One region of the Desulfotomaculum sp. 1211_IL3151 genome, then DNA from elsewhere that is predicted to be linked to it. Evidence: riboswitches for the same ligand, from Rfam matches in the RefSeq annotation. Region 1 holds a riboswitch; each other region holds the start of a gene.
What was found. A riboswitch is a leader RNA that binds a small molecule or an ion and turns the genes downstream of it on or off. The one in region 1 is predicted to bind thiamine pyrophosphate.
Positions count from the first base shown of each region.

Region 1 (3,276 bases):
GAATCTTACCGAAGGGGATACTCTATCCTGTGGCATCGAAATTACTGCCCAGCCGCCTGGCAAAAAGAACCAAAGCCTATCCTTGCTATCCGGAGGAGAGAGGGCTTTAACAGCCATTGCTTTGCTTTTTGCAATATTAAAGTTTAAACCCAGTCCCTTTTGTGTGCTGGATGAGATAGAAGCATCTTTGGATGAAGCCAATGTACATCGGTTTGCTGAGTACCTCTGCCGTACCTCGGATGAAGTTCAATTTATTGTGATTAGCCACCGTAAAGGGACAATGGAAAAAGCAGATGCTCTTTATGGCGTAACGATGGACGAAACGGGAGTGACTAAATTACTTTCCATGTCCTTGGATGAGGCCAAGGGAAAGAAGAAGTTAGCCTAATACACGGACCTGGGTAAGGTTGACATGGTTCGATAGCAGGCATTATATTAGGGACAGGCTCTGGCCAAAATATTGAGGTTTGAACTGGAGGTTTAACAGTGGGCTTTTTTAACAGGCTAAAAGAAAGCTTAAGCAAAACCCGCCATAGCTTTATTGAAAAAATTGATCAGGTGGTTACTGGTCGTAAGGGTATCGATGAAGATTTATATGAAGAGTTAGAAGAGGTTTTGATCCAGGCCGATGTCGGGGTCAATACAGCCATGATGCTGGTAGAACGAGTGCGTAAAGGTGTCAAGGCCAGAAATGTTCAGGAGGCTTCTCGTTTAAAAGATATATTCCAGGAGGAATTGGAATATTTAATGGGTGAGAAAATGACCCCCATTAAGCTAAGTGAGGACGGCCCCACGGTGATCATGGTGGTGGGGGTAAATGGTGTAGGCAAAACCACTACCATTGGGAAAATGGCCCATAATTACAAGGAACAGGGTAAAAAGGTCATGCTGGCAGCGGGAGATACCTTCCGGGCCGCAGCCATTGACCAACTTGAGATATGGGCTGAAAGAGTAGGGGTGGAACTGATCAAGCATCAGGAGGGTTCCGATCCAGGGGCTGTGGCCTATGATGCTGTGCATGCTGCCCGTTCCCGTAAAGCAGATATTCTTTTAATTGATACCGCTGGTCGTTTGCATAATAAAAGCAACTTGATGGAGGAATTAAGAAAGGTTCACAAAATAACTTCACGGGAAATGCCCGGGGCACCCCATGAGGTACTGTTGGTGCTGGATGCCACCACGGGCCAAAATGCCCTCAGTCAAGTTAAAGTTTTTAGCGAAGCGGTGAATGTAACTGGTATTGCTTTAACCAAATTAGATGGTACAGCTAAGGGTGGGGTGGTAACCTCCATCGTAACAGAAATGGCCATTCCAGTTAAGCTCATTGGCATTGGCGAACGCATGGACGATTTGCGTCCCTTTAACCCGAAGGATTTTATCGATGCCCTATACGGAAAATCGAAGGAAGACGAATCATAACAAATTATTTTAAAACGCCTGGCGACGAAACCGAAAGTTTTGAGTGACATATTCAATTGATTATTATACAATAATTATCAATAATTATGACGTTAGGTTGAATCAAGGTAATAAATGATAAAAGAATAATACTACTTTTTGCGGGGGGACTCTTCGGAGTTGAGAAGGTAAAACCTGACCCTTTGAACCTGTTGGTTAAGACCAGCGTAGGGAAGCAAATCCGTTATACTATGTAATTGGGTGCTTTCCGAAATTTGGATTGCACCCGATTTTTGTTTAGATACCTAATTCATTTTAGGGTTGTTATTCAATTTTATACAAGGAGGATTTATATTTGAAAAACGTATTAAGTATTGCGGGATCGGATTGCAGCGGCGGTGCTGGCATACAGGCTGATCTCAAAACATTTTCTGCCCATGGGGTTTTTGGCATGAGCGTGATCGTATCGGTGGTAGCAGAAAATACAAGCCGTGTCATCGACATACAGGATGTTACGCCTGATATGATCAAAAAGCAAATTGATGCCGTGTTCGAGGATATTGAAGTACATGCTGTGAAAATCGGTATGCTTTCTACACCGTCCTGCATGGAGGCAGTTGCAGAAAGGCTTCATCATTACAAACCGAATAATATTGTGGTTGATCCTGTGATGTATGCCAAAAACGGCTATCCATTGATGAACCCCGATGCAGTTAACACGTTAATCAGGGTCATTATCCCCTGCGCGGATTTTCTCACTCCCAATATTCCGGAAGCAGAAAAGATCTCACGCATGGAAATTAGCAATCTAGGGGACATGGAGACCGCTGCCAAGAGGATTCATGAAATGGGCTGTAAAAATATTATTGTCAAAGGCGGACATGCTGTTGGCAATGCAGTAGATGTTTTATATGACGGTGAACGTATTTATCGTTATGAAACACATCGCATCAACACGAAAAACACACATGGCACGGGTTGTACCTTTTCTTCCGCTATTGCGTCCAACCTTGCTCTTGGACTTTCCGTTCCTGAAGCAATGGAACATGCCAAGCGGTATGTAACAACTGCCATTGAACATTCCCTGCCGATTGGCAAGGGAAATGGCCCAACACATCACTTCTATGACCTTTATCGCAATGGTTTGCGCTAATCACAACATTAACAAAATGGTTAATTATAGGAGGAAATAAACATGACAAATACAAGGGAAATGGCCCAACTGCTTACTCTTGTGCGCAGTCAAAGGCCACTTGTCCATCATATTACCAATTATGTTACAGTAAATGACTGTGCCAATATTACGCTGTCCATTGGTGCATCGCCCATCATGGCTGACGCCGTTGAAGAAGCAGGTGATATGGCCGCCATTGCTTCCGCCGTGGTACTCAATATCGGAACGCTCAATAGCCGAACGATAGAGGCAATGCTGATTGCCGGAAAGAGTGCCAACCAAAATGGCATCCCTGTGGTATTTGATCCCGTAGGAGCTGGCGCATCTAAGCTGCGCAACGAAGCTGCCGCGCGCATTCTTAACGAAGTAAAAGTTGCCGTGGTGCGCGGCAATCTTTCGGAGGTTCGCTTTATTGCAGGGCTTTCGGCCAATACAAAAGGAGTGGATGCCTCTGAACAGGATGGCGGAGATACTGCGGAAATTGCCCGGAATTTGGCGCAAAGACTGGGCTGTGTAGTGGCAATTACAGGTGCGGTGGATACGGTTTCCGATGGAGAGAGGACCATGCATATTCACAATGGACATCCCGCCCTTTCCGGTGTGACGGGAACAGGCTGCATGTGTTCATCCTTGATTGGCTCGTTTTGCGGAGCGATGCCGAATCAGGCCTTCGAAGGAACCGTTGCGGCATTGCTTTGCATGGG
Region 1 covers NZ_JBAIYV010000027.1:33,982-37,257, forward strand. The annotation lists gene smc (chromosome segregation protein SMC) at 1-388, shown strand, start outside; gene ftsY (signal recognition particle-docking protein FtsY) at 487-1,419, shown strand; TPP riboswitch at 1,552-1,650, shown strand; gene thiD (bifunctional hydroxymethylpyrimidine kinase/phosphomethylpyrimidine kinase) at 1,754-2,551, shown strand; gene thiM (hydroxyethylthiazole kinase) at 2,594-3,276, shown strand, end outside.

Region 2 (3,276 bases), on a different contig from region 1:
TTGCAGGGTATTACAACATGGATATGCAAGATCTTGATGTGGAGATGGGCTTCCCGGTTGCAAAACCCCTTGCAGGGCAAGGTGAAATTAAGCCAAATGAAATCCCGGCAGGGAAGAGGGTATCCTGTCTTTATAAGGGCCCATACGATCAAACGGAGCCAGTTTATAACGCAATGATGCAGTGGATCGATGAAAATGGTTATACACCCACGGGAGTGGCTTACGAGTTTTACTATAATTCTCCGATGGATGTGCCCGAAAGCGAACTTTTAACAAAAATTGTGTTTCCCCTTAAATAAGAACAATACCTTAAAGGAGAGGTAAAGAATTAGCATGATTTGTTACAAAAAGACCGGCAGCAGTGAAAATCGAACTGTTCGGTCCTTTTGTTTTTAACAGTTGAATTTCTACCCCTCTATCATAATAGGGACCACATTATCTTATCGCCACGGTGTTGTTCCGACCCAGTAAATCCCTTAGCCATTCACCGTGTAGGGATAGGCAGTTGGTCGGTAGGTTATCCAGCTTAAAGAAGGCAACCTCCGCAGTCTCCACACCGTCTGCTCTCAAATGCCCCCCAACGATCTTGCATTCCATACAGGATGTAATGTAATGACTTACCTTACCCGAAGGATGAGACACCACGAGGAACCGTGGGTCTGAGTAAACTCCGATGAACCGGCTCACTGTTACCTGTAGGCCGGTTTCTTCGTTGACTTCCCGGATAATAGCTTCCTGCACGGTCTCGCCGGGTTCGATGTGTCCGATGGGCAAGCCCCACACATTAAAGTCCATTCTTTTAATTAAAAGAATCCTGTCAGTCTCGTCAAAAATCACGGCTGCCACAGCAGGTTCAACGGTTTCTGGCCAGGCATAGGTGGGCTTGTCCCAGGGACGAGCCGTTATTGTAGGGTTAAAAATTCCTCTGAGGTTTGAGATTCTGGCATCCGGAAGGCGGAAATCCTTAGGGGAAGGGAAAGCGATGGCCTTGTCCGAGCAGAAAATCGCCGTGATTCCCTGCTGGTGAGCCCCTAGGATATCGGTATAGGGATTGTCCCCTACCATGGCCACCCCTAGCTTGGGATCTAGATGATCAAGGACTGTGCGAAACATTGGGGGATAGGGCTTCCCAATGACGAGCGGACGTTTACCAGAGGAGGTCTGAATGGCACGAACGATGGCACCGGTTCCTGGGCAAGGGCCTTCGGGGCCGGGAAAGGTTGCGTCGACGTTGGTGGCAATAAAGTTGGCACCCAGGTTAATCAACCGAATGGCTTGGCTTATATGACCGAAGGAAAGTTGATCATCATGCCCCACAACCACAGCTTGGCAGGGACCATTTTCCACCAGCTCTATTCCAAACTGCCGGATCTCCGTTTTTAGACCTTCACTTCCCAATACATAGACAGAACGTATATTCATTAAGCTGAGATTTTTGGCTGTGGTCCAACCGCTGGAAATTACCTCGTCCAAGTGAGCTTCTAGACCAAGACTTTGTAATCGTTCGACGAATTGCTGTCGTGTGGGGATCGGGTCATTGGTTAAGAAATAGATACGTTTATTTAGCTTGCGCAGTTGTACCAGGGTTTCCTTTACACCGGGGAGCAGTTTACCGCCGATATAGATAACGCCATCCAAATCAAATAAGAAAACATCAAATTTTTCTGCTAACAGGGAAATCCCCTCCTTTTTTAGCAGCATCCATTTGGGTAGTATAAATCATTCGTTTTCCCCTTCCTATCAGAATAGTAGGGGCTTAACTAAGCTTGTGCGGGCAAAGCTCAAAAAAGAAGCTTACCGAAAGTAAGCTTCTCAACTGAAAACGGTAAGCTTCCCTACGGTGGTATTAGCCACATCAGGTTCGAGGGTTGGAGTTATCTCCTCTCAGCCGTTCGGCACCCCTAGCCAAGTATTTATGCTATGTAAATTGTAATTCATAGATCAATTGTTTGTAAAGACAAATTATGGATGTGATGGGGTCCGCAGCCATTTCCCAGATGGAGCGGATGCTACTATATTAATAAATTCACCGCTATCTTTAATAGGATGAGCCGTACCACCGTAACGGTTAAAATATCGTAAGTGTGGGCGTATTTTTTTATACCTAGAAGGAGAAAGCATAGTCCTTTCAAGAAATTAAAGAGAAAGCAATGATCAACCGGAGGTAATGAATGACATACGCCATAAATCTATACTTTAATAAGGAAGCGGAGACTTATATAACGAGTATTTGGAGGAGTTTGGAAAGGTTGGAAAAGGGCAAGTGTCTCACTTGCGCCAACGGCAGACCCCACATTACATTGGCTATCTATGATGATCTCGATTTGGAAGTAGCCAAAAAGCGATTGGAGACCCTTAGTAGCAGTGTTTATTCCTTTGATTTAAAGCTGCTTCAGATTGGTATTTTTCCTCATAATAAAGGGGCTATTTTTTTAACACCGAACCTAACAGATCGTTTATTTCAAATACACCGGCATTTTCACCAGTTGTTTAAGGAGTTTGAAGAGCAAGGGTGGGATTATTATAAGCCTCAGTCTTGGTATCCCCACTGCACGCTCTCGCTGGAAACTCCTACGGAGCACATACCAAGTGTACTTGAGCAAATCCTAAAGATTTTTCGCCCCATTGATGTTTCGATTCGATCCATCGGTATCGTATCATTAGATCCGATTAATTATTTGTTTCAAATCGATTTACGGGAAAAGTAGGGCAGAATTATTTTTAATCTTATTTTTTCCCTGTTTTAATTAAGTCCTTATTATAGTGTACAGAAATATAAAAGCCTTTAACTGGTAAACGGCCTGGTAAATAGTGGCGTAAGGGGGATGTTTTTATGCTTCATAAAATTCATACGCAATCCGTCAGTCGTGACCAAATGATTGATATTACCAATCAAGTTAAAGCAGTGATCCAGCAAGAAAAGATTAGGGATGGGGTTGTGACGGTCTACTGTCCCCATACGACAGCTGGTATCACCATTAACGAAAATGCCGATCCGGATGTAGTAAGGGATCTGTTGCTGCGATTGGCTGAGGTCTACCCTTGGGAGCATCCTCAATACCGTCACGCCGAAGGGAATTCGGCTGCCCACTTAAAGGCAAGTACCCTGGGGGCCTCCCAAACAATTCCGGTGGCAGATGGACAGCTCCTGTTGGGGACATGGCAAGGGATTTATTTCTGTGAGTTTGATGGCCCTAGGAGGCGGACCTTTTATGTAAAGGTACAAAGGGATTAACCGAAGGCATTTGGGGTCAGGCTCGCAGCACGGCAGGCCGG
Region 2 covers NZ_JBAIYV010000044.1:61,987-65,262, forward strand. The annotation lists gene V6C11_RS12465 (GyrI-like domain-containing protein) at 1-299, shown strand, start outside; gene V6C11_RS12470 (HAD-IIA family hydrolase) at 436-1,701, opposite strand; TPP riboswitch at 1,816-1,913, opposite strand; gene V6C11_RS12475 (2'-5' RNA ligase family protein) at 2,172-2,708, shown strand; gene V6C11_RS12480 (secondary thiamine-phosphate synthase enzyme YjbQ) at 2,834-3,235, shown strand.
Region 2: another riboswitch for thiamine pyrophosphate. It lies ahead of V6C11_RS12470 (HAD-IIA family hydrolase); the one in region 1 lies ahead of thiD (bifunctional hydroxymethylpyrimidine kinase/phosphomethylpyrimidine kinase).

Region 3 (3,276 bases), on a different contig from region 1:
CAAATTCAAACTTATGTATCATAAAAAATCCTCCTTAGAAAAGCTTGGCTTGTTTATGCCCTTAAGGGTGCGCCATACCCTAAAAGTCACAGGCAAGAGCCTATCGCGCGAGTCTCCGCTTTTCTTATACGACCATCCTTAAAATCTTATATTCAGATAGTGAAAAAAATTACCTTATCCCCAGAGGGAAAAGGATCCCAAGGAGACAAGGTTGTTTTTTGCGGTATCCCTCTGAATGTTTAGGCCTGCTTAGCACATACTTGGTTGCCTACCGTGCAAGAGGTTTTGCAAGCAGATTGGCAAGAAGTAGCACATTCTCCGCAACCGCCGGTTTTTAGAGTTGCTTTTAAAGAGTTCTTATTTAAGGTCTTAATGTGTTTCATAAGTCTCTCATCCCCTTTCCGCATTCAATTATAAGGCACCTAGATTGTCCAAGGCAAGAAAAACTTGGTGTTAAGTAGGGAACCCCTAGGCAACGGCCAAAGAAAATTTGACCGTTCTAATTGAAGCCGGACGAGTCATTATATAACGCTTATATCATCACCATTTAATATTTTCTTCATATTTTTCATAGGACACATTTTCCCACACATGGTACAGGTATCCTCACACTCAGGTTTGGATTCTTCCCTGTATTTTCTGGCTTTAGCCGGGTCGATGGCTAAGGAAATCATCCGGGTAAAATCAACGTCAGCTCGAGCCGCACTCATTGCATTGTCCCACTTGCGTGCATTGGGGATTCCTTTGGCAATATCTGCGGCATGTGCCGCAATCCGTGCTGCAACAATACCTTCTTTCATATCGTCCAAATTTGGCAGGCGAAGATGTTCGGCAGGAGTAACAAAGCACAGGAAATCTGCACCATTGGCAGCAGCTATTGCCCCGCCAATGGCACTGGTAATATGGTCATAGCCTGGTGCAATGTCGGTTACAATGGGCCCTAGAACATAGAAGGGTGCACCATGGCACAGTTTTTTCTCTAATAAAACGTTAGCGGCAATTTCGTTTAATGCCATATGTCCCGGACCCTCTATCATAACCTGCACGTTTCTGGCCCAGGCTCGTTTCGTTAACTCACCAAGGGTAATTAATTCTTCGATTTGTGCAGGATCCGTTGAGTCCTTTAGGGATCCAGGGCGGCAGGCATCCCCTAAACTTAAAGTTATGTCGTATTTTTCGCAAATATCAAGTAGTCGGTCATAATATTCGTAGAAAGGGTTCTCTTGATTGTTAAGTTCCATCCAAGCAAAAAGCAGTGATCCACCACGGGAAACAATATTGGTTAGTCTTTTATTTCTTTTCACTCTTTCAGCAGTTGCCTTATTCATTCCGCAATGAATCGTCATGAAATCCACACCATCTTCGGCATGCTTTTCTACAACCGAAAAGAATTCATCTACGGTAATATCCTTTAAGTCCTTATCCAGCATACCCACTGCATCATACATTGGTACTGTACCAATCATAACAGGCGACAACTCAATGAGTTTCTGCCTAAACTCCTGTGTCTTCCCATAACAGCTTAAATCCATAATAGCATTAGCTTTTAACTCTATCGCTCTTCTGGCCTTCTCCAATTCCAGATCAATATCATAACAATCTTTTGAAACACCCAGATTGACATTAATTTTGGTGCTTAGACCCTGGCCAACCCCTTCGCAATCAAGATTTGTGTGATTTTTGTTAGCAGGAATAACGACCTTGCCAGCAGCCACAAGTGAACGTAAGGTTTCCGGCTCCACATTTTCTTTTTGGGCTACGGCCCGCATTTGATTTGTAATTAAACCTTTTTTGGCAGCATCCATTTGGGTAGAATAAATCATTTTCTCATTTCCTTTCTCTCCTTGCATTTTAGGGCTTAACCAAGCTCGTGATGATGCTTCTAGTCAAAAAAAGAAGCTTACCCGAAAGTAAGCTTCTCAAATAAACACCTAAAAGCTTCCCTACGGTGGTATTAGCCACATCAGGTTCGAGGGTTGGAGTGGGTCTCCTCTCAGCCACTTAGGCACCCCTAGCATGTATTTATTGTAATTACCTATTGATTAATTGTAAAGACAATCTTTCAGTCCTTCGAACATTTATATCGATTATCATTTTTAGGTGACTTCTTGCGGTTGCTCTTACTCCCACCCTTCATAGTTGGCGGCCCGATCTCTCTTGAAATTAATTTATCCCGCTTGCTTTTACCCTTGTGAAGAAGGTGGTTATACTGTAGCCCTGACCTACCTGGTTATGTTACTGAAGGAGACACCCTGTCAGAGGCTGTTGATATGGCCATTGATGCAGCTTCCGGCTGGCTGCTATATTCCGTAGAAAACAATCGCCAATTTCGTAAAGCCTCGGATATTAATTTCAGTTGCCGATGAATATGAAAACGGTTTTGTGAGTATTGTTCGTGTTGACTTAGACGAATACCTATAAGCCTTAACGAACCCACCAATTTGCAATATCTCTGGAATATTTTGTGTCAAAATCGGGTTGGTTGAATAAATTGGTAAAAAGGAGTTGATATCATGGCATTGGATTTTAGCGCTCTTGGCGCTGGTGGTTTTTTACCCATCTGCTGTTGTTTCTTCTTCTTCTTCATCTTCTTTATAATCATTATCTGCTGTTGTTGTTTTTTGCGTTAAATCTATTCATTAGGTATACCTTTGCTAGTAGATTGCCGATATTAGGGGAAGACATGAAGGTAATTCAAGAACTTCTAGGTCATGCTAAGTTGGGCACCAATGGTGCACGGAAGGTGGTCGGTCACCAAATGGACACCAAAAAGGCCTCCAAAGGATTAAGTAAATCCTCGGAGGCCTTGATTTTACTGGAGCGGATGACGAGACTCGAACTCGCAACCCTCAGCTTGGGAAGCTGATGCTCTACCATTGAGCTACATCCGCCTATGTTATAAGTATATCCAATTAACAAAAGCCTGTAAACATTAGAAAAACCTGGCTTAGCCAAGTCTTAACTTAAAGGCATCAGCCTTAGATTTTATAAATGTGGTGACCCCTACGGGATTCGAACCCGTGTTACCGCCGTGAAAGGGCGGTGTCTTAGACCACTTGACCAAGGGGCCGTTTGAGATGTGAGAGGTGAGAAGTTGGAGGTGAGAAAATATGCCCGAGAATTGCACCGTTCCGATGCTTTTTTCCCACTTCCAACCTCTCACTTCTCGCTTCTCAGCTGGTGATCCATCCGCGACTCGAACGCGGGACACCCTGATTAAAAGTCAGGTGCTCTACCAACTGAGCTAATGGATCCTATTATTGTGGTGACCCCTAC
Region 3 covers NZ_JBAIYV010000044.1:36,454-39,729, reverse strand. The annotation lists gene scfB (thioether cross-link-forming SCIFF peptide maturase) at 1-22, opposite strand, end outside; gene scfA (six-cysteine ranthipeptide SCIFF) at 240-383, opposite strand; gene thiC (phosphomethylpyrimidine synthase ThiC) at 522-1,823, opposite strand; TPP riboswitch at 1,924-2,023, opposite strand; gene V6C11_RS12345 (hypothetical protein) at 2,271-2,366, shown strand; tRNA gene V6C11_RS12340 (tRNA-Gly) at 2,817-2,891, opposite strand; tRNA gene V6C11_RS12335 (tRNA-Glu) at 2,995-3,070, opposite strand; tRNA gene V6C11_RS12330 (tRNA-Lys) at 3,179-3,254, opposite strand; tRNA gene V6C11_RS12325 (tRNA-Glu) at 3,264-3,276, opposite strand, start outside.
Region 3: another riboswitch for thiamine pyrophosphate. It lies ahead of thiC (phosphomethylpyrimidine synthase ThiC); the one in region 1 lies ahead of thiD (bifunctional hydroxymethylpyrimidine kinase/phosphomethylpyrimidine kinase).